Regions from separate parts of the Pseudomonas sp. T1.Ur genome, predicted to be linked through region 2. Evidence: predicted binding sites of a transcription regulator. Region 2 holds the regulator's gene; the other holds the start of a gene.
The links. Region 2 encodes sigma-54, which starts transcription at its own class of promoters, with help from an activator protein. Its sites were predicted from a motif close to ANTGGCATNNANNTTGCTNT; they were not measured.
Positions count from the first base shown of each region.

Region 1 (11,027 bases), 530 kb from region 2:
TGAAGCTCTACGGCAGCCAGATGCTCTATGGCTTCTTCGCCCTGTTTGCGTTGGTCCTGGTGTGGCGGATCCGGCCGAAAGCGGTCACCAACCTGCACCAGGTCGACGATGCGCCGCTGCACCACGTGGCCATGCCGGACAACATGACCAGCTCGCCGCTCGTGGCGTGCCTCGATCCTCGGGTAGACGAGCAGGTGGTGCAGGACCAGATGCAGGCATCGCCCAATCCAGACGTCGAGCCCGAGCCGGAGCCGGAGTTGGAGCCAGTCACCGAAGGTGCGGACGACGAACCGCCATCCTCCGATTTCACCCAGGCCAGGCCTTGAGCCGGGCATAAAAAACGGGCAATCCTTGCAAGGGATTGCCCGTTTTTTATCGCCCGCGAAAATCAGAAGTCGTCTTTATCGAACCGACGGGCTTCACGTTGCAGCTGATACACGAAGCGTTCAACCTGGCGCTGCACCAGGCCGCTGATGTTGTGGAAGCGTACACCTGCGAACGTGGTATTGATCCGCTCTTCAAAATGCAGGTAGCGCAGTTCCACCGGCGCGGTCATGTTGCCGAATGGCAGGGCGGCGATGAAGCGTTCATAAACCTGGCCCAGTTGCAGCCGTTCGGTGATGTCGCCATCGAAGCGCAGCTTGCAGCCGGTGGCAGAGATATCCAGCAATTGGCCATTGACCGGTGATTTGAGCTTGTCGCCACCCAACTCCACGCTCACCAGTTGCGCCAGTTTCAACGCAGCCCGAAAGGCGTTGCGACGCTGGTGATACACCACTTCTTCGGGCAGGGCGCCGCGGTAGCAACGGCCGTCGTTGGAATCATCGATGGTCAGCGGGCCATTGCCTTCCCACGCGATACGCACGCCGTCATGGAAACCCTCGACACGAAACGGCTCGCCCGCCAGCAGGAAACGCTCGCCGTCCCGGGGGATCATTTCGTCCAGGGCGATGGTGTTTTTCTCGCGATCAACGTCCACCAGATAGCTCTGGAAGCGCTGGCTGCGCTCGTGGAAAGTAATGATCAGCGGATCGTGACTGTCTTGCAGCATCCGCAGGTTGCCGGAGATTTCCAGGGGCGTGGTAAGGACCTTCGGTGGCTGCGGAGCATCTTCCGCGTTTAAGGCATTGAACACGGTGGGTCAGTCTCCAAGCAAAATACGACTACAAAGAGCCAGCATTTTGCCAGCATGTTTCGCGCGTTGATAGTGCGCAGGCATCGTTCGCATCACGCCTGGCTGAGCGGACGGTGCTTGACCAGTTTCGCGGTCGATCCGCGAGCGTCATACAGCGTCGGGATTTCGCCGCCATTGAGGATGCGCAACTGATTGGCGGTGGCGGCCTGTTGCATTTGGATGGATTGGCCGTTTCGAGCGTTGGCGGCCTGGCATTGGCTGAGCAGGTCGTTGAGCGCTGCGCTTTGGGACAACAGCTGATCGCCAATCGACGATTGGCTGGCCAATTGTTCAAGGCCGTTATTGTCTGCGGGCAGGTTGAGGCTGGCGAGAATCTCGCTGCGCTTGCGGCCATGCTGGTCGAGCAAAATGATCAATGCCTGTTTCTGCGCCAGAATATTTTCCAGCAGGGGCATGTCCCGCCCATGGAGTGCCAGGGCTTCGGTCTGCAACAGCTCCAGCAATTGTTGCGCTGGAGCGAAGTCGTCGGTGATCAGTTGCAACAAATTAGTGTCGTGCATGGCTGGCCTTGGGTCTTGAGCGTCCAAAAGCCTGGCGCCGGCGGACGGCCTAGCGCTGGGCTTCGAAGTTGAGCAGCTTGCTGGCTACACGGTTGCTGTCGACTTGATAGCTGCCATCGGCGATTGCTGCTTTCAACGCGGCCACGCGGGCGTTGTCGACGACAGGTTGATCGCGCAGCTTGTCAGTGACCTTCTGCAACTGCTGAGCCTCATTGCTGAGGTGTACCGATTCCCCATTGCTGACAGTGGCGGCCTGTTCGGCTGGCTTGGATTTGCCGGTTTCGGCGGTTTCCTTGCTGGCGCTGGTACGCGCAGTCCCTGTCACAGGTGAGGAGCTGTTTAAACGATTGAAATCGATGACCATGGTAAAAAACCTCTGGGTATTTGGACGCTTGCCATGTTTTCGGCCATCCCCAAAAAAACTTTAGGCTCATTTTTCAATGAACGAGCGCACGTCTGCGCTTGCCTTTGCGTAAGGCACAGTCTAGGGAACACCGAGGTCAAGCGCCAGCCTGTCTACCCTCCTTACATAGCCACTTCCACCTGGCCAGGCGCCATCACTTGCGCCTTGATGACCCGCTGGGAGTTGAGGTTCTTCACCCGAATCTGTTCGCGCATGCCGCCGTTGGACAGGGCCTCGCCCGGCATCCGCACGGCTAATGTGCCACTGCGGGCGGTGATGACCACCTGGTCGCCCTTGCGAACCACTTCGGCCTGTTCCAGATGTACCTGCGTGATCACTTGGTCAGCGACCATTGGTCGGACAAGTTTCTGACCAATGGCTTCATCAACGGAAGTCAGGAAGCCCTGGCTGATCTGGCTGACGTCGCGTTCACGCAGCACCACGTCCTGGGGTTCGACAATCCCGGCGCGCTTGAGGGGGCGAGTGGTGGTGACAATTTCGCGATACAGGCGCACTTGAGCGGGCACGAACACTGTCCAGGGGGCCGCGCTGTCGCAACGAACCTTCACCGTGACGCGGCCCAGCGGCCTGGCCGGACTCTCCAGCGAGGCAGTCAATTCCTTGTCGCACATTGGCATCCGCAGGCGCGGGTCGAGCTGGTTGACTTCGATCTCGTAGCGACCTTCGGTTTGACTGGTTGCCAGATAGTCTTCTACGGTGAACTCAAGAAAGCCCTGAGTGACGCCGATAAGGAGATCAGGCAAGGTTACTTCAGCAGCACCGACGGCAGGACCGCCAGAAGCGAGCAGGCAGGCAGCCAGCAGTGCACCGAGCCAGTGGCGGCAGTGAGTGGTCAGGCGTCGAGAAAATGTCGTTTGTGCGTTCATGCCGGTTCAATAGCAAGCCCCGTGCCGTTTAGTGATGAATGCGCGACGGACACATTAGCGTGATTAGGAGTCAGGGCATGGCGGGAGTGATGGATTCGGTAAACCAGCGCACACAGCTGGTGGGTCAGAATCGCCTGGAGCTGTTGTTGTTCCGTCTCGATGGCCAACAGTTGTATGGAATTAACGTATTCAAGGTACGCGAAGTGCTGCAATGCCCTAAGCTGACCCTGATGCCCAAATCCAGTCCCGTCGTGTGCGGTGTGGCGAATATCCGGGGAGCGACGATCCCGATTCTCGACCTGGCGATGGCGACCGGTTCCGGTCGACTGCTGGATCAGAGCAATCCGTTTGTGATCATCACCGAGTACAACACCAAGACCCAAGGGTTCCTGGTGCGGTCGGTGGAGCGCATCGTTAACATGAACTGGGAAGAGATCCATCCGCCACCCAAGGGGACGGGGCGCGACCACTACCTCACGGCGGTGACGCGGGTCGACAACCAGTTGGTGGAGATCATCGACGTGGAGAAAATCCTCGCCGAAGTCGCGCCAACGCCGGAGACCATTTCCGTCGGCGTGGTGGATGCCGAGACGCAGCACAAGGCGGTTTCCCTGCGGGTGCTGACCGTCGATGATTCGTCGGTGGCACGCAAGCAGGTCACGCGTTGCCTGCAGACGGTCGGCGTCGAGGTGATCGCCCTGAATGACGGACGGCAAGCGCTGGATTACCTGCGCAACCTGGTCGACGAGGGCAAGCGGCCGGAAGAGGAGTTCCTGATGATGATCTCCGACATCGAGATGCCGGAGATGGACGGGTACACGCTGACGTCGGAGATCCGCAGCGACCCGCGCATGCAAAAACTGCACATCATCTTGCATACTTCGCTGTCCGGGGTATTCAACCAGGCGATGGTCAAGAAAGTCGGCGCCGATGACTTCCTGGCCAAGTTCCGGCCCGACGACCTGGCTTCCCGGGTCGTCGAGCGAATCAAGACAGCAGGCTAAAAAGGTCGGGCGCATTGTGCGCCCGGCAAGTCAACACAGTGAAAAGAGGCGGTATCTTGTCTACGGGTAATTTGGATTTCGAACAGTTCCGGGTCTTCCTGGAAAAAGCCTGTGGCATCTTGCTTGGTGAAAACAAGCAGTACCTGGTGTCGAGCCGTCTCAACAAAATGATGGAACAACAGGGCATCAAGTCATTGGGCGAGCTGGTCCAGCGTATCCAGAGCCAGCCGCGCAGTGGCTTGCGCGAAATGGTCGTGGACGCCATGACCACCAACGAAACCCTGTGGTTTCGTGACACTTATCCCTTCGAAGTGCTGAAGAACAAAGTATTGCCGGCGGCCATCAAGGCCAGCCCGGGCCAACGCTTGCGGATCTGGTCGGCGGCGTGTTCGTCGGGGCAGGAACCCTATTCGCTGTCGATGTCCATCGATGAGTTCGAGCGGACCAACCTCGGCCAACTGAAGGCGGGCGTGCAAATTGTCGCCACCGACCTGTCCGGGACCATGCTCAATAACTGCAAGACCGGCGAGTACGACAGCCTGGCCATTGGCCGTGGGTTGTCACCCGATCGCCTGCAGCGCTATTTCGACGCGAAAGGGCCGGGCAAGTGGGTGGTCAAGGCGCCCATCAAGAGCCGTGTGGAGTTCCGTTCGTTCAACTTGCTGGACAGCTACGCCAGCCTGGGCAAGTTCGACATCGTGTTCTGCCGCAACGTGCTGATCTACTTCTCCGCGGAAGTGAAGAAGGACATCCTGATGCGTATCCACAGCACCCTGAAGCCGGGTGGCTATCTGTTCCTGGGGGCGTCGGAAGCGTTGAACGGCTTGCCGGATCATTACCAGATGGTCCAGTGCAGCCCGGGGATCATTTACCAGGCGAAGTGATTCGTTCAGGTTGTCAAAAAAACGGGAGTCCCTTGGGGCTCCCGTTTTTTTTGCCTGCTGACAATCATTCACCACCGCCCCCTGTGGGAGCGAGCTTGCTCGCGATAGCGGCAGCCCATCCAAAATAGATGTAACTGACAGACCGCTATCGCGAGCAAGCTCGCTCCCACATTTTGATCTCCCTTTGCCAGGGTGAAAGCGGCAGAAAAGCGGCAGCCAGCGGAAGCCGATTGCCGCTTTTCTGGCATTGCCGCTTTGCCGATCCCCGCAAAGCCCCGGTTTACGGGCTCTTTAAAAGTGGCACGGCGCTTGCTAAAGCCATCGTACGTACATTCTGGTCACCCAAAGGTTTCCGACATGAGCATCAGCTTCGATAAAGCGCTCGGTATCCACGAACAGGCCCTGGGCTTCCGCGCCCAGCGTGCCGAAGTCCTGGCCAATAACATTGCCAACGCCGACACCCCGAACTACAAGGCGCGTGACCTGGACTTCTCCAAGGTCCTCGCCGAGCAGAACGAAAAAGCCAAGAACGGCCACTTCGCCTTGAACATGACCAACAGCCGTCATATCGAAGCCGAAGGCGTGGGCAGCGGCGACGAGTCGCTGATGTATCGCACACCGATGCAACCTTCGATCGACCAGAACACCGTGGACGCTCAACTGGAACAGTCCAATTACGCGGAGAACTCCGTGAACTTCCAGGCCAGCTTCACCCTGCTCAACAGTAAATTCAAAGGGCTGGTATCGGCCCTGCGTGGAGAGTAAGCCATGTCGATCGCGAGCGTTTTCAATATCGCCGGCAGTGCCATGAGTGCCCAGACCACTCGCCTGAACACCGTCGCCAGTAACATCGCCAACGCCGAGACCGTCTCGTCGAGCATCGACCAGACCTACCGCGCCCGTCATCCGGTGTTCGCCACCATGTTCCAGGGCGGCCAATCCACCGGCGGCGACTCGCTGTTCCAGGAACAGGACGCGGCCGGGCAGGGCGTGCAGGTGCTCGGCGTGGTCGAGGACCAGAGCAACCTCGAAGCCCGCTACGAGCCCAATCACCCGGCGGCCGACGCCAAGGGCTACGTCTACTACCCGAACGTCAACGTCGTTGAAGAAATGGCTGACATGATTTCCGCCAGTCGTTCTTTCCAGACCAACGCCGAAATGATGAACACCGCCAAAACCATGATGCAGAAGGTCCTGACCCTCGGTCAGTGATAAGGGGCGAGTCACATGAGCGTCACTAACACCACCGGCGGTTTGAGCCTCAACGAGATCCTCGCCAACTCTTCGGTCAAGACCAACACCACGACCGATGGCCTGGGCGCGGCAACCAGTGCGGCGACCGGCAAGAAGGAGCTGGGCAAGGATGCGTTCCTGCAACTGCTCGTGACCCAGCTGAAGAACCAGAACCCGCTGGAGCCCCAGGACAACGGCGAATTCGTGGCCCAATTGGCGCAGTTCAGCAGCCTGGAAGGCATCACCACGCTCAACCAGACCGTGAGTGGCATCGCCGGCAACTACAACTCGTCCCAGGCCCTGCAAGCTTCGTCCCTGGTCGGTCGCTCGGTCATCGCTCCGGGCGACAAGGCCGTGGTCGACACCTCCAAGAGCCTCAACGGCACGGTGGTGGTTCCGTCGGCGGTGTCGTCCCTCACGGTCAAGGTCATGGACAAGGATGGCAAGACCGTCCGCACCATCGACCTGGGCAGCCAGAAGGCCGGCAACTCGGCCTTCATCTGGGACGGCAAGAACGATGCGGGCACCACGGTTGAAGCGGGCACCTACACCTTCGCGGCCTCGACCACCATCGACGGCAAGGCCACGTCGCTGATCACCAACCTGCCGGCCACGGTCAGCAGCGTGACGATCAGCCAGACGGGCGGTGAGCTGATGCTCAACCTGGCCGGGCTGGGCAGCATTGCCCTGTCCAAAGTACAAACTATTGGTATGTAGAGCCGACTAACCGGCAAAAGGAGTCAACATGTCTTTCAACATCGGCCTTAGCGGTCTCTATGCAGCCAACAAACAGCTGGACGTGACCGGCAACAACATCGCCAACGTGGCGACCACCGGTTTCAAATCGTCCCGTGCGGAATTCGAAGACGTCTACTCGGCCACCAAGCTGGGCTCGGGCAGCAAGACCGTCGGCAACGGCGTGCGCCTGGCCAACGTTTCCCAGCAGTTCGGCCAGGGTGACGTGAACAACACTGGCAACGTGCTGGACATGGGTATCCAGGGCCAGGGCTTCTTTGTCCTGGATAACGACGGTTCGCTGAGCTACACCCGTGCCGGTACCTTCAAGACCGACAAGGAAGGCTTCATCACCAACAGCGATGGCACTGCACGCCTGCAAGGCTACGGCGTCGACGCCAACGGCAAGATCCTCAACGGTATCCTGACCGACCTGCGCATCGACACCTCGAACCTGCCGCCGCAAGCCACCAGCCTGGTTTCGTCGACCATCAACCTGAACTCGACGGCGACCCCGATCACCGCCGCGTTCAACCCGGCCGATACCGCCACCTTTACCAAGCAGTTCACCACGCCGATCTACGACACCCAGGGTAACCAGCACTCCATGGACCAGTACATGGTCAAGACTGCCGGCAACACCTGGAATGTCTATACCTTGATCGACGGTCGTAACCTGAACGGCAGCTTGCCGACCACGACCGGTGCCACCGCGCCAGTCCCTTCGACCATGAACTTCGATTCGAGCGGCAAGCTGACCTCGGTCACCACGCCGCCAGCGACGGTCAATAGCGACCTGGTACTGACCGGCTGGGTTCCTGGCACCGTGACCAACGGAACCTGGACTGCCAACGGCGCCGCCAGCGCGCCGACCATCACGATTTCCATGGGCAACACCACTCAGTTCAACGCCGACACCGCACGGTCGATTCCGGCCCAGAACGGCTACGCCACCGGCCAGATCACCAACCTGACCATCGATGGCAGCGGTGTATTGCTGGCGAACTTCAGCAACAACGAAACCAAGCCGATCGGCCAGATCGCCCTGGCCAGCTTCACCAACGAGCAAGGGCTGCAGCCAATAGGCGGCACCAGTTGGAAGGAAACCTTCGCCTCGGGTATCCCGGGCTACGATGCTCCGCAAACCGGCACCCTGGGTTCGATCGTCTCCAACTCCCTGGAAGAGTCCAACGTCAACCTGACCAACGAACTGGTCGAGCTGATCAAGGCGCAAAGCAACTACCAGGCGAACGCCAAGACCATCTCCACCCAGAGCACCATCATGCAGACCATCATTCAGATGACCTGATATCGATGGTTGCTTGAACGCTGCACAAGGAGCCCCTCCAAAGAGGGGCTTTTTTATGAGCTTCAGTTTTGTATTGCCTGGACCGGCCTCATCGCGAGCAAGCTCGCTCCCACACTGGATTTTCGGCGTTCACAAATCCTTGTGGGAGCGAGCTTGCTCGCGATGGGGCCGGCACAGGCGCCGACTTTCCTCCAGGCAAAAGAAAACCCCCGATAAACCAGCGGTCTATCGGGGGCTTCTTCAGCAGGCGCCTTTACACGCCCACCCGCTCAGCTTATTGGCAAGCTTCGCAATCCGGCTCGTCGATCGCGCAAGCCTTTGGCACGGGTGCCGGGCCGGCTGGCGCAGCCAGGACCGAATCGTCACCGTGGTTGCCGCCGCTGGAAACCGCGTTCAGCTTGCCGGTGTTGATGGTCGACTTCTCGGTGCTGGTGGCGGCCAGGGCACGGAGGTAGTAGGTGGTTTTCAGGCCACGGTACCAAGCCATGCGGTAGGTCACGTCCAGCTTCTTGCCCGAGGCGCCGGCGATGTACAGGTTCAGCGACTGAGCCTGGTCGATCCACTTCTGGCGACGGCTGGCAGCGTCGACGATCCACTTGGTGTCCACTTCGAACGCGGTGGCATAGAGCTCTTTGAGTTCTTGCGGGATGCGCTCGATCTGCTGCACCGAACCGTCGTAGTACTTCAGGTCGTTGATCATGACCGAGTCCCACAGGCCGCGGGCCTTGAGGTCGCGGACCAGGTACGGGTTGATCACGGTGAATTCGCCCGACAGGTTCGATTTCACGTACAGGTTCTGGTAGGTCGGTTCGATCGACTGCGACACGCCAGTGATGTTGGCGATGGTGGCGGTCGGTGCGATGGCCATGATGTTCGAGTTGCGGATGCCTTTCTGCACACGGGCACGAACCGGTGCCCAGTCCAGGGTTTCCTTCAGGTCGACGTCGATGTACTTCTCGCCACGCTGGGCGATCAGGATCTGTTGCGAGTCCAGCGGCAGGACGCCCTTGGACCACAGCGAACCCTGGAACGTCTCGTACGCACCGCGCTCGTCGGCCAGGTCGCAGGAAGCCTGGATCGCGTAGTAGCTGACCGCTTCCATGGACTTGTCGGCGAACTCGACCGCAGCGTCCGAACCGTACGGGATGTGCTGCAGGTACAGCGCGTCCTGGAAGCCCATGATGCCCAGGCCGACCGGACGGTGCTTGAAGTTCGAGTTCTTCGCTTGCGGCACCGAGTAGTAGTTGATGTCGATCACGTTGTCGAGCATGCGCACGGCGGTGTTCACGGTGCGTTGCAGCTTGGCGGTGTCCAGCTTGCCGTCGACGATGTGGTTCGGCAGGTTGATCGAGCCCAGGTTGCAGACCGCGATCTCGTCCTTGTTGGTGTTCAGGGTGATCTCGGTGCACAGGTTCGAACTGTGGACCACGCCCACGTGCTGCTGCGGGCTGCGCAGGTTGCACGGGTCCTTGAAGGTCAGCCATGGGTGGCCGGTCTCGAACAGCATCGACAGCATCTTGCGCCACAGGTCTTTGGCCTGGACGACTTTGAACAGCTTGATCTTGTTGTACTCGGTCAGGGCTTCGTAGTACTCGTAGCGCTCTTCGAAGGCCTTGCCGGTCAGGTCGTGCAGGTCCGGCACTTCGGACGGCGAGAACAGGGTCCACTTGCCGTCATCGAAGACGCGCTTCATGAACAGGTCAGGGATCCAGTTGGCAGTGTTCATGTCGTGGGTACGACGACGGTCATCACCGGTGTTCTTGCGCAGCTCGATGAACTCTTCGATGTCCATGTGCCAGGTTTCCAGGTAGGCACAGACCGCGCCCTTGCGCTTGCCGCCCTGGTTGACCGCGACGGCGGTGTCGTTGACCACTTTGAGGAACGGCACGACACCCTGGGATTTGCCGTTGGTGCCCTTGATGTACGAGCCCAATGCACGAACCGGGGTCCAGTCGTTGCCCAGGCCACCGGCGAATTTCGACAGCATGGCGTTGTCGTGGATCGCGCCGTAGATGCCCGACAGGTCATCTGGAACGGTGGTCAGGTAGCAGCTCGACAGCTGCGGACGCAGGGTGCCGGCGTTGAACAGCGTTGGCGTCGAGGCCATGTAGTCGAAGGACGACAACAGGTTGTAGAACTCGATCGCACGGTCTTCACGCTGTTTCTCTTCGATCGCCAGGCCCATGGCCACGCGCATGAAGAAGACCTGCGGCAGTTCGAAGCGCACGCCATCCTTGTGGATGAAGTAACGGTCGTACAGGGTCTGCAGGCCCAGGTAGGTGAACTGCTGGTCGCGCTCGTGGTTGATCGCCTTGCCGAGTTTTTCCAGGTCGAATTCGGCCAGGACAGGGTTCAGCAATTCGTACTCGATACCCTTGGCAACGTAGGCCGGCAGGGCCTTGGCGTACAGGTCGGCCATTTCGTGGTGGGTCGCGCTCTCGGCGACTTCCAGGAAGCTCAGGCCTTCGGCGCGCAGGGTGTCCATCAGCAGGCGGGCGGTGACGAACGAGTAGTTCGGCTCGCGTTCCACGAGGGTCCGCGCGGTCATCACCAGCGCGGTGTTGACGTCCTTGAGGGCAACGCCGTCATAGAGGTTCTTCAGGGTTTCGCGCTGGATCAGGTCGCCATCGACTTCTTCCAGGCCTTCGCAGGCCTCGGTGACGATGGTGTTCAGGCGGCCCATGTCCAGCGGCGCGAGGCTGCCGTCGGCGCGTGCGATGCGGATCGAGGGGTGGGCCTGGACCGGGGCGTCGGCTGGGGTGCGGGTGGCACGTTCCTTGGCGCGGGAGTCACGGTAGATCACGTAGTCGCGAGCGACTTTCTGCTCGCCGGCACGCATCAGGGCCAGTTCGACCTGGTCCTGGATTTCTTCGATGT
Region 1 is NZ_JAMGSN010000001.1:4,029,450-4,040,476, reverse strand. It holds gene M8Q45_RS17975 (MFS transporter) at 1-326, shown strand, start outside; gene M8Q45_RS17970 (flagellar brake protein) at 389-1,135, opposite strand; gene M8Q45_RS17965 (flagella synthesis protein FlgN) at 1,228-1,695, opposite strand; gene flgM (flagellar biosynthesis anti-sigma factor FlgM) at 1,745-2,059, opposite strand; gene flgA (flagellar basal body P-ring formation chaperone FlgA) at 2,221-2,985, opposite strand; gene M8Q45_RS17950 (chemotaxis protein CheV) at 3,063-3,989, shown strand; gene cheR (protein-glutamate O-methyltransferase CheR) at 4,046-4,873, shown strand; gene flgB (flagellar basal body rod protein FlgB) at 5,231-5,638, shown strand; gene flgC (flagellar basal body rod protein FlgC) at 5,642-6,085, shown strand; gene flgD (flagellar hook assembly protein FlgD) at 6,101-6,823, shown strand; gene flgE (flagellar hook protein FlgE) at 6,852-8,150, shown strand; gene M8Q45_RS17920 (ribonucleoside-diphosphate reductase subunit alpha) at 8,425-11,027, opposite strand, start outside.
Region 1: a site for sigma-54 is predicted at 5,170-5,189, ahead of flgB (flagellar basal body rod protein FlgB). Genes of this name have one in related genera too.

Region 2 (11,027 bases):
GCTCTCGTCATGGATCGCTTCAGCCAGGGAGCGGCTGGCGTTGCTCAGCGGGTGGCGTCGACGGGTTTCTGAAAAGCGCTTGAGCAATGTTTCTTCGTCGGCATCCAGGTACAGCACATCGCATTGGATATGCCGGTTGCGAACTTCCTCGAGCAATTCCGGAAATCGCGACAGATGGCTGGGCAGGTTACGGGCGTCGATTGACACGGCGACCAGCGGTTGCGCGAGTTCGGTGTGGATCAGGGCGCGCTCGGCCAATTCCGGAAGCAGGCCTGCCGGCAGGTTGTCGATGCAATAGTAGCCGCTGTCCTCAAGCACATTGAGGGCCGTGCTTTTACCTGAGCCGGAGCGGCCACTGACGATGATCATGCGCATGTTTAATGGCCGTTCTGCTCGTCCAGGACTACCTGATACAAGGCTTCGTTGCTTGGGGCGCTGCGTAGTTTTTCGCGTACTTCCTTGCGATCGAGCATGCTGGCGATCTGGCGCAGCAGCTCCAGGTGCGCATCGGTCGCGGCCTCCGGGACCAGCAAGACGAACAACAGGTCGACCGGGGCGCCATCGATGGCGTCGAAATCTATGGGGGCTTCAAGGTGCAGCAGCGCGCTGATGGGCGAGGCGCAGCCCTTGAGGCGGCAATGGGGGATGGCAATGCCGTTGCCAAAACCGGTGGAACCGAGTTTTTCACGGGCAACCAATGCCTCGAAGACATCCTGCATTTCCAGATCCGGCACTTCGCGGTGGATCAGGTTGGCGATTTGTTCGAGGGCTTTCTTTTTACTGCCGCCCGGCGCGTTCACTTGGGAACGGCCGGGGGTCAGGATGGTTTCTAGTCGGATCATGGATTGGGGGGGTTAACGACCGGTTGCGCCCTGGAGGAGGCTCTGGGTCTTTTCCTTATGCTTTTTGAGTTGGCGATCCAGCTTGTCGGTCAGCAGGTCAATCGCGGCATACATGTCTGTGTGCTCTGCGTTGGCAACTACTTCTCCGCCGGGAATATGCAGCGTGGCTTCGATTTTCTGCAGCAGTTTTTCGACGCACATCGTGACTTGCACGTTGGTGATCTTGTCGAAATGCCTTTCCAATCGGTCGAGTTTTTCGCCGATGTAGGTGCGCAGGGGTTCGGTCACTTCCAGTTGGTGTCCACTGATGTTGACTTGCATACAGCTTCTCCTTCGTTGCCAGTGCATAAAGCGGCAGGCTGGGTTGCCTGCCACTGGAACGCTGTGGCGTGGCCTGTTACATCAACCGCTTGCGTTCGCTCGAAGGTGCGATCCCGAGGGATTCGCGGTATTTGGCGACGGTACGGCGGGCCACCTGAATGCCTTGTGCCTCCAGTAAACCAGCGATCTTGCTGTCACTCAACGGCTTTTTCTGATTTTCCGCGGCGACCAGTTTCTTGATGATCGCGCGGATGGCCGTGGACGAGCATTCGCCGCCTTCCGAGGTGCTGACATGGCTGGAGAAAAAATATTTCAATTCATAGATTCCCCGCGGGGTATGCATGAATTTCTGGGTGGTCACCCGTGAAATCGTCGACTCGTGCATGCCCACTGCCTCGGCAATGTCATGCAGGACCAACGGCTTCATCGCTTCATCGCCGTACTCCAGGAAGCCGCGCTGATGCTCGACGATCTGGGTCGCTACTTTCATCAGGGTTTCGTTGCGGCTCTGCAGGCTCTTGATGAACCAGCGCGCTTCCTGCAACTGGTTGCGCATGAACGTGTTGTCGGCGCTGGTGTCGGCGCGTTTCACGAAACCGGCGTATTGGGCGTTGACCCGAAGTTTCGGCACCGATTCCTGGTTGAGCTCCACCAGCCAGCGATCATTGTGCTTGCGCACGATCACGTCGGGGACAACGTATTCAGGCTCGGTGGATTCGATTTGCGAGCCGGGCCGTGGATTGAGACTTTGCACCAGCTCGATGACCTGGCGCAGCTCGTCTTCCTTGAGCTTCATGCGCCGCATCAGTTGGCTGTAGTCGCGGCCGCCCAGCAAGTCGATGTAGTCGGTGACCAGTCGCTTGGCTTCGGCCAGCCACGGTGTCTTGGCGGGCAACTGGCGCAATTGCAGCAAGAGGCATTCACCCAGGCTGCGGGCGCCGATGCCGGCGGGTTCAAACTGCTGGATGCGGTGCAGGACCGCCTCGACCTCATCCAGCTCGATGTCGAGCTCGGGGTCGAAAGCTTCGAGAATTTCTTCGAGTGTCTCGTCCAGGTAGCCCTGGTTGTTGATGCAATCGATCAGGGTCACGGCGATCAGGCGATCGGTGTCGGACATCGGCGCCAGGTTCAGTTGCCACAGCAAGTGGCTTTGCAGGCTTTCGCCGGCGGAGGTGCGGGTGGTGAAGTCCCACTCATCGTCATCGCCGCTTGGCAGGCTGCTGGCGCTGGTCTGGTAGACGTCTTCCCATGCCGTATCCACGGGCAAGTCGTTGGGAATGCGTTCGTTCCACTCGCCGTCCTCGATGTTATCCACCGTCGGGGCGGCTTCCTGATAGGACGGTTCCGGGATTTCGGCAGGGGTTTTCTGTTCGACGTTGTCGGCCAGCGGATCGGAGTTGTCGAAGTCGTCGCCTTCTTCCTGGCGTTCGAGCATCGGATTGGACTCCAGGGCCTCCTGGATTTCCTGTTGCAGGTCCAGGGTCGACAATTGGAGCAGGCGGATGGCCTGTTGCAGCTGCGGCGTCATCGTCAGCTGCTGGCCCATTCTCAAGACTAGCGATGGTTTCATGGCAGGGGCTTAACACCTTATTCGCCGGCGCACATGCGCCATCCACTACAAGGGCGCCGGAGCGCCAAACTTAAGCAAATTATATGCCTGAAACTGAGGTGTTTGCCTAGAGCGTCGCCACAATAAAATTGGCGACGCCCGGGCGATGCACCAGACATCTGTGCTTACAGGCGAAACTCGTGACCCAGGTACACTTCCTTGACCAGTTCATTGGCCAGGATGGTCGCGGAGTCACCTTCGGCAATCAGCTGGCCGTCATTGACAATGTAGGCCGTCTCGCAGATATCCAGTGTCTCGCGCACGTTGTGGTCGGTGATCAGCACGCCGATCCCCTTGGCCTTGAGGTGGTGGATGATCTGCTTGATGTCGCCCACCGAAATCGGGTCCACGCCGGCGAACGGTTCGTCGAGGAGGATGAATTTCGGCGCGGTGGCCAGGGCACGGGCGATTTCCACGCGGCGACGTTCGCCACCGGACAGGCTCATGCCCAGGTTGTCGCGAATGTGGCTGATGTGGAATTCCTGCAGCAAGCTTTCCAGCTCCTGTCGACGGCCGGCCTTGTCGAGTTCCTTGCGGGTCTCGAGGATGGCCATGATGTTGTCGGCAACCGACAGTTTGCGGAAGATCGACGCTTCTTGCGGCAAATAGCCGATCCCGGCCTTCGCCCGGCCGTGCATCGGCTGGTGGCTGACGTCCAGGTCGTCGATCAGGACGCGGCCCTGATCGGCCTGGACCAGGCCGACGATCATATAGAAGCAGGTCGTCTTGCCCGCGCCGTTGGGGCCGAGCAGGCCAACGATCTGGCCGCTCTCGATGGACAGGCTGACATCGCGCACAACCTGGCGGCTCTTGTAGCTCTTGGCCAGGTGTTGGGCTTTCAGAGTTGCCATTACTGGGCCTTTTGCTCGTCGGTTTTCTTTTTCGGCTGGATCACCATGTCGATACGCGGACGCGCCTCGGTGACCTTGCTGCCAGTGGCACGACCCGCGCTGGCCAGTTTCTTGACCGTGTCATAGACGATTTTCTCGCCTTGGGTCACGTTGTTGTCCTTGTCGACAACCTTGGCGCGGTCGATCAGGACAACGCGGTCCTGGGCGGCGTGATACTGGATGGTAACCCCATAACCCTGTACAGGCTTGGTGTCGCCCGCGGTTTGCAGTTGTTCGAAGTAGGCCAGGTTGCCCACCGAAGTCACCACGTCGATGTCGCCGGACTGGGTGCGGGTGATGGTCACGGTATTGCCGGTCACCTTCATCGAGCCCTGGGTGATGATCACGTCACCTTTATAGGTGGCGACACCGTTCTTGTCGTCCAGTTGCGCGTCGTCGGCCTGGATGCGGATAGGCTGGTCGCGGTCGTTGGGGAGGGCCCAGGCGCTCGCGCTTCCCAGTGCCGCGCCCAGACTGAGCAAAATAGGGAGGGTTTTAGCGAGCTTCATACTGTCCTCTTACTTTCGATAGCAGGTGTATCCTGCTTTCCTTCAAATACGCCTTCATTCCCACGCCGGTCGACACGCCGCCGGCGCCGTCGATTCTAACGGGTTGCTCGGTCTGCGCATATTCTCGTTGCGGAAAGACCGTCATGCGACTGCTGGTAATGATGGTCGTACGGTTTTTCTCATCGGTCCGGGCGATGCGTACCGAGTCGATCAGTTCGACTTCGGTGCCGCCGGGATTGACCTCGGCGCGCTCACTCTGCACATGCCACGGAAATTCGGTGCCGCGGAACATGTTCAGGTCCGGCTTGGTGACCAGCGTTATATCACTGGCCTTTACATGGTCGACTTTGTCAGACGTCATTTCGTACTGCACTTTGCCGTCTGGCAGGTATTGCAGGGTATGCGTATTGGTCGCATACCAATCGATATCGTTTTCCTCGACCTTGGTCGCGGATGGGTCAAGGAAGCGTTCCGGGCTGATGTTCCAGTAACCCACCGCCGCAAAAATCGCGGCGATGCAGCCGAACACCAGTAGGGTGCGAATCTTCTTGCTTAACATAAATGGCTCACAAGTACGCGGCGTTGGCCGCTTCGAGGTGGCCCTGGGCGTTCAGGATCAATTCACAGAACTCGCGGGCCGCGCCTTCGCCGCCCTTCGCGGTGGTGACGCCGTGGGCGTGCTCGCGTACGAAAGCGGCTGCGTTGGCCACCGCCATGCCCAGGCCGACCCGGCGGATCACCGGCAGGTCCGGCAAATCGTCGCCGAGGTAGGCAACCTGCTCATAGCTTAGATTGAGTTGGCCCAGCAGTTCGTCCAGCACCACCAACTTGTCTTCCCGGCCCTGGTAAAGGTGCGGGATGCCGAGATTTTTCGCTCGCCGCTCGACCACCGGGGTCTTGCGACCACTGATAATGGCGGTCTGGACGCCCGCGGCCATCAGCATCTTGATGCCTTGGCCGTCGAGGGTATTGAAGGTCTTGAACTCGCTGCCGTCTTCGAGGAAGTACAGGCGGCCATCGGTGAGTACACCGTCGACGTCGAAAACGGCGAGCTTGATGTTCTTGCCCCGTTGCAGCAGGTCGGTCGTCATCACATTACTCCAGCGCGAAGGAGGTCGGACAAGTTGAAAGCGCCGATCGCGCGATCCTCTTCATCCACTACCACCAGTGCATTGATCCTATGGTCTTCCATGATTTTCAGGGCTTCTGCGGCCAGCATGTCGGGGCGCGCAGTCTTGCCGTGAAGGGTCATGACTTCGTCGATGGTTGCGTTACGTATATCAATAGCGCGGTCGAGCGTGCGGCGCAGGTCACCGTCGGTAAAGATCCCGGCGAGCTTGCCGTCGGCTTCGAGGATAACGGTCATGCCCAGGCCCTTGCGGGTCATTTCCATGAGCGCATCCTTGAGCAGCGTGCCGCGTTGAACCTGCGGCAGCTCGCCTGCGCTGTGCATCACGTTCTCGACCTTGAGCAACAGGCGACGGCCCAGGGCGCCACCGGGATGGGAGAAGGCGAAATCCTCGGCGGTGAACCCGCGGGCCTCCAGCAGGGCCACGGCCAGGGCATCGCCCATGACCAGGGCCGCCGTGGTGGATGAGGTCGGCGCCAGGTTCAAGGGGCAGGCTTCGTGCTCGACATGAACATTGAGGTTCACCTCGGCTGCCTTGGCCAGCGGTGAATCCGGATTGCCGGTGACGCTGATCATCTGGATGCCCAGCCGCTTGATCAATGGCAGCAATGTGAGGATTTCATTGGTCGAGCCCGAGTTGGACAGTGCCAGGATGACATCGTCCCGGGTGATCATGCCCATGTCGCCGTGGCTGGCTTCGGCGGGGTGAACAAAAAAAGCCGTGGTGCCGGTGCTGGCCAGCGTGGCGGCAATCTTGTTGCCAATGTGGCCGGACTTGCCCATGCCGACCACGACCACACGGCCCTTGCTGGCCAGAATCATCTCGCAGGCGCGTACGAAATCAGCGTCGATACGGGGCAACAAGCCTTGTACGGCTTCAAGTTCGAGGCGGACAGTACGTTGTGCCGATTGAATCAGGTCGCTGGATTGGTTCATGTCAGATCGTATAGCCCAATGAAAAGGCGGCGATTATAGCGGTAATGAACGATTCCCTCACGTTAGTTCGTCACGCGTTTGCTCGAACGGCGCGAGGCCGGACATAAAATGTGGCGTTTTACCTTAAGCCGGGCTTAACGGGCCGGGTGTTGGCCTTGGGCGCCTGATGGTTGCAGTGATATAGTTCGCCGCCGGTTCGTGTGCCCGGCGGTACCGGCGTCTGTCGATTGGGGCCGGGGCACTCGAATATGAGGCTGCATCGCAAGGAGTTTAGATGAGTGCCGACAACGCCTACGCGGTCGAGCTGAAGGGACTGTCCTTCAAGCGAGGGACGCGCAGCATTTTCAATGACATCGATATTCGCATCCCGCGCGGTAAGGTGACCGGCATCATGGGACCTTCCGGGTGCGGAAAGACAACGCTGCTGCGACTGATGGGCGCGCAACTGCGTCCCAGTGCCGGCGAAGTCTGGGTCAATGGCCAGAACCTTCCGAAATTGTCTCGCAGTGATTTGTTCGATGCGCGCAAGGACATGGGGGTGCTGTTCCAGAGCGGCGCTCTGTTTACCGACCTCGATGTGTTCGAGAACGTGGCGTTTCCCCTGCGGGTCCATACCGAGCTGCCGGAGGAAATGATCCGCGACATCGTTCTGCTCAAATTGCAGGCAGTCGGGCTGCGCGGCGCCCTGGAACTGATGCCGGACGAGCTGTCGGGCGGCATGAAGCGTCGGGTTGCCTTGGCGCGGGCGATTGCCCTCGACCCGAAAATCCTCATGTATGACGAGCCCTTCGTTGGGCAGGACCCCATTGCCATGGGCGTGCTCGTGCGCCTGATTCGCTTGCTGAACGATGCGCTGGGCATCACCAGCATTGTGGTTTCCCATGATTTGGCCGAAACCGCCAGTATTGCCGACTATCTCTATGTCGTCGGTGATGGCCAGGTGCTGGGGCAGGGCACGCCGCAGGAATTGAAGGATTCGGACAACCCGCGCATTCGCCAATTCATGAAGGGGGACCCGGACGGTCCGGTGGCGTTCCATTTTCCGGCCACGGATTACCGTACCGACTTGCTGGGGAAGCGCTGATGCGCAAGAAATCGTTAATCGAAAGAATTCGCTTGTTCGGTCGCTCCGGCATCGACGTGGTGGCGGTGCTTGGGCGTTCCTCGCTGTTCCTGATGCACGCCTTGCTCGGCCGCAATTCGACCGGCGGAGGTTTCGGCCTGCTGGTCAAGCAACTGCATTCGGTGGGGGTGATGTCCCTCGTCATCATCGTCGTCTCGGGGATTTTCATCGGCATGGTATTGGCGCTCCAGGGCTTCAGTATCCTGTCCAGCTATGGATCGGAGCAGGCGGTCGGGCAGATGGTTGCGCTGACACTGTTGCGCGAGCTTGGCCCGGTGGTGACCGCACTGCTGTTTGCCGGGCGTGCCGGATCGGCGCTGACCGCGGAAATCGGCAACATGAAATCCACCGAGCAGTTGTCCAGCCTGGAAATGATCGGTGTCGATCCACTCAAATACATCGTTGCCCCGCGCCTGTGGGCCGGCTTCATTTCCCTGCCGGTGCTGGCGATGATCTTCAGCGTCGTGGGGATCTGGGGAGGCTCGTGGGTCGCCGTCGATTGGCTGGGGGTCTATGAAGGCTCCTACTGGTCCAACATGCAGAACAGCGTCGACTTCCTCGACGATGTGCTCAACGGTGTCGTCAAGAGTGCCGTATTCGCTTTCGTGGTCACCTGGATCGCCGTGTTTCAAGGTTATGACTGTGAGCCCACGTCAGAGGGGATCAGCCGTGCCACAACCAAGACCGTGGTCTACGCCTCGTTGGCCGTACTGGGCCTTGACTTTATTCTGACCGCCTTGATGTTTGGAGATTTCTGATGCAAAACCGCACCCTGGAAATCGGTGTCGGCCTTTTCTTGCTGGCTGGCATCCTGGCTTTGCTGCTGCTGGCCTTGCGGGTCAGTGGACTGGCGCCAACCGCGAGCACCGATACTTATAAACTTTATGCTTATTTTGACAATATCGCCGGTTTGACGGTCAGAGCCAAGGTGACCATGGCCGGTGTGACAATCGGCAAGGTCACGGCAATCGATCTGGACCGCGACAGTTTCACGGGCCGGGTGACGCTGCAGTTGGAAAAGCGCGTGGATAATCTGCCGACCGACTCCACTGCATCTATCCTCACCGCTGGGCTGTTGGGTGAGAAATACATCGGCATCAGCGTGGGCGGGGAAGACACCCTGCTCAAGGACGGCGGGACCATCCACGATACGCAGTCGTCGCTGGTGCTCGAGGACCTGATCGGTAAATTCCTGCTCAATACCGTTAGCAAAGACGCCAAATGAGGAGCTTTTGAATGATCTCTATCCTGCGACGCAGCCTGCTGGTCCTGTTGGCGGCCCTGCCGCTGATGGGCAATGCCATGGCGGCGCCTTCGGCGCACGACATCATCCAGGACACCACCACTCGATTGCTGGCGGACCTTGCCGCCAATAAAGAAAAATACAAGCAGGACCCAAGCGCGTTCTACGACGCGCTGAATGGCATCGTCGGCCCCGTGGTAGACGCTGATGGCATCTCCAAGAGCATCATGACCGTCAAGTACTCGCGCAAGGCAACCCCGGCGCAGATGACCCGCTTCCAGGAGAACTTCAAGCGCAGCCTGATGCAGTTCTATGGCAACGCCTTGCTGGAATACAACAACCAGGGCATCACCGTTTCGCCGGCCAAGGATGAAAGCGGCACCCGCACCAGCGTCGACATGCAGGTCAAGGGCAACAATGGCGCCGTTTATCCTGTGTCCTACACACTCGAGAAGATCAATGGCGAGTGGAAAGTACGCAACGTGATCATCAATGGCATCAACATCGGCAAGCTGTTCCGTGACCAGTTCGCCGACGCCATGCAGCGCAACGGCAATGACCTGGACAAGACCATCGATGGCTGGGCCGGTGAAGTCGCCAAGGCCAAGGAAGTGACCGAAGAAGCCAAAGAGAAGCAGGAACAATGAACGAGTCGGTGAGCGAGTCCGACATTCGCCTGGGCGAGGCCGGCGAGCTGCTGCTCAGCGGCGTGCTGGACTACCGCACCGGCCCGGGTTTGCGCAAGCAGGGCCAGGCGTTGATCAAGTCGGCAAAAGCAGCCGAGCTGGTGATTGATTGCTCAGCCGTGCAGAAGTCCAGCAGCGTCGGACTGTCGCTTTTGCTGTGTTTCATGCGCGATGCCCAGGCCGCCGGCAAGACATGGAGCATCCGAGGGATGCCCGAAGACATGCGCGAGATAGCCCAGGTCAGCGAATTGACCGAGCTGTTGGCGCACCCCTGATCCACATCGTTGAAAAGCCCCCCGTCAGAGTCCTGCTTCGCGGGGTTCGCAGGCGAGGGGCTTTTTTGTATGATGTGCGACCCGTGCGCACAGGGCGCCGATTGAGGTTGAGCATGCAGGCTGTAGAAGTGAAGAGCTTCCTTGAAGGAAAGCTGCCTGGTACGCAGGTGGAAGTTGAAGGCGAAGGCTGCAATTTCCAGCTGAATGTGATCAGCGATGAACTGGCGGCGTTGAGCCCGGTGAAGCGTCAACAGAGCATCTATGCCCATTTGAACCCATGGATCGCCGATGGCAGCATCCACGCGGTCACTATGAAATTTTTCAGCCGCGCGGCCTGGGCCGAGCGCACCTGAGCCCAAGGGCGTCGAGATTCTTATGGATAAATTGATTATTACCGGCGGCGTTCGCCTTGATGGCGAAATCCGTATTTCCGGGGCAAAGAACTCCGCGCTGCCGATCCTGGCCGCAACCCTGCTGTGCGATGGCCCGGTGACCGTGGCCAACCTGCCGCACCTGCACGACATCACCACGATGATCGAGCTGTTCGGTCGCATGGGCATCGAGCCTGTGATCGACGAGAAGCTCGCCGTCGAAATCGACCCACGCACCATCAAGACCCTGATCGCACCGTACGAGTTGGTGAAGACCATGCGTGCCTCGATCCTGGTATTGGGTCCGATGGTCGCCCGTTTCGGTGAAGCCGAAGTGGCGCTGCCTGGCGGTTGCGCCATCGGTTCGCGTCCGGTGGACCTGCATATCCGTGGCCTGGAAGCCATGGGCGCGGTGATCGACGTCGAAGGTGGCTACATCAAGGCCAAGGCGCCGGAAGGCGGCTTGCGCGGTGCGCACTTCTTCTTTGATACCGTCAGCGTGACCGGTACCGAGAACATCATGATGGCCGCGGCACTGGCCAAGGGCCGCAGCGTCCTGCAGAACGCCGCGCGCGAGCCTGAAGTGGTTGACCTCGCGAATTTCCTGATCGCCATGGGCGCCAAGATCAGCGGTGCCGGCACCGACACCATCACCATCGATGGCGTCGAGCGCCTGCACTCGGCCACTTACAAAGTGATGCCGGACCGTATTGAAACCGGTACCTACCTGGTAGCCGCCGCCGTCACCGGTGGCCGCGTCAAGGTCAAGGACACCGATCCGACCATCCTCGAAGCTGTCCTGGAAAAACTCAAGGAAGCCGGCGCCGAGGTCACCTGCGGCGAAGACTGGATCGAAGTGAACATGCACGGCAAGCGGCCCAAGGCCGTCAACGTGCGGACCGCTCCGTACCCGGCGTTCCCCACCGACATGCAGGCGCAGTTCATCTCTCTCAACGCCATTGCCGAAGGCACGGGCGCGGTGATCGAGACGATCTTCGAAAACCGCTTCATGCACGTCTATGAGCTGCACCGCATGGGCGCCAAGATCCAGGTCGAAGGCAACACGGCCATCGTCACCGGCACCGAGAAGCTC
Region 2 is NZ_JAMGSN010000001.1:4,559,488-4,570,514, reverse strand. It holds gene rapZ (RNase adapter RapZ) at 1-375, opposite strand, end outside; gene ptsN (PTS IIA-like nitrogen regulatory protein PtsN) at 378-842, opposite strand; gene hpf (ribosome hibernation-promoting factor, HPF/YfiA family) at 855-1,163, opposite strand; gene M8Q45_RS20345 (RNA polymerase factor sigma-54) at 1,240-2,733, opposite strand; gene lptB (LPS export ABC transporter ATP-binding protein) at 2,898-3,623, opposite strand; gene lptA (lipopolysaccharide transport periplasmic protein LptA) at 3,623-4,171, opposite strand; gene lptC (LPS export ABC transporter periplasmic protein LptC) at 4,158-4,730, opposite strand; gene M8Q45_RS20325 (KdsC family phosphatase) at 4,738-5,262, opposite strand; gene M8Q45_RS20320 (KpsF/GutQ family sugar-phosphate isomerase) at 5,262-6,236, opposite strand; gene M8Q45_RS20315 (ATP-binding cassette domain-containing protein) at 6,511-7,320, shown strand; gene mlaE (lipid asymmetry maintenance ABC transporter permease subunit MlaE) at 7,320-8,117, shown strand; gene mlaD (outer membrane lipid asymmetry maintenance protein MlaD) at 8,117-8,584, shown strand; gene M8Q45_RS20300 (MlaC/ttg2D family ABC transporter substrate-binding protein) at 8,596-9,249, shown strand; gene M8Q45_RS20295 (STAS domain-containing protein) at 9,258-9,563, shown strand; gene M8Q45_RS20290 (BolA family protein) at 9,677-9,916, shown strand; gene murA (UDP-N-acetylglucosamine 1-carboxyvinyltransferase) at 9,939-11,027, shown strand, end outside.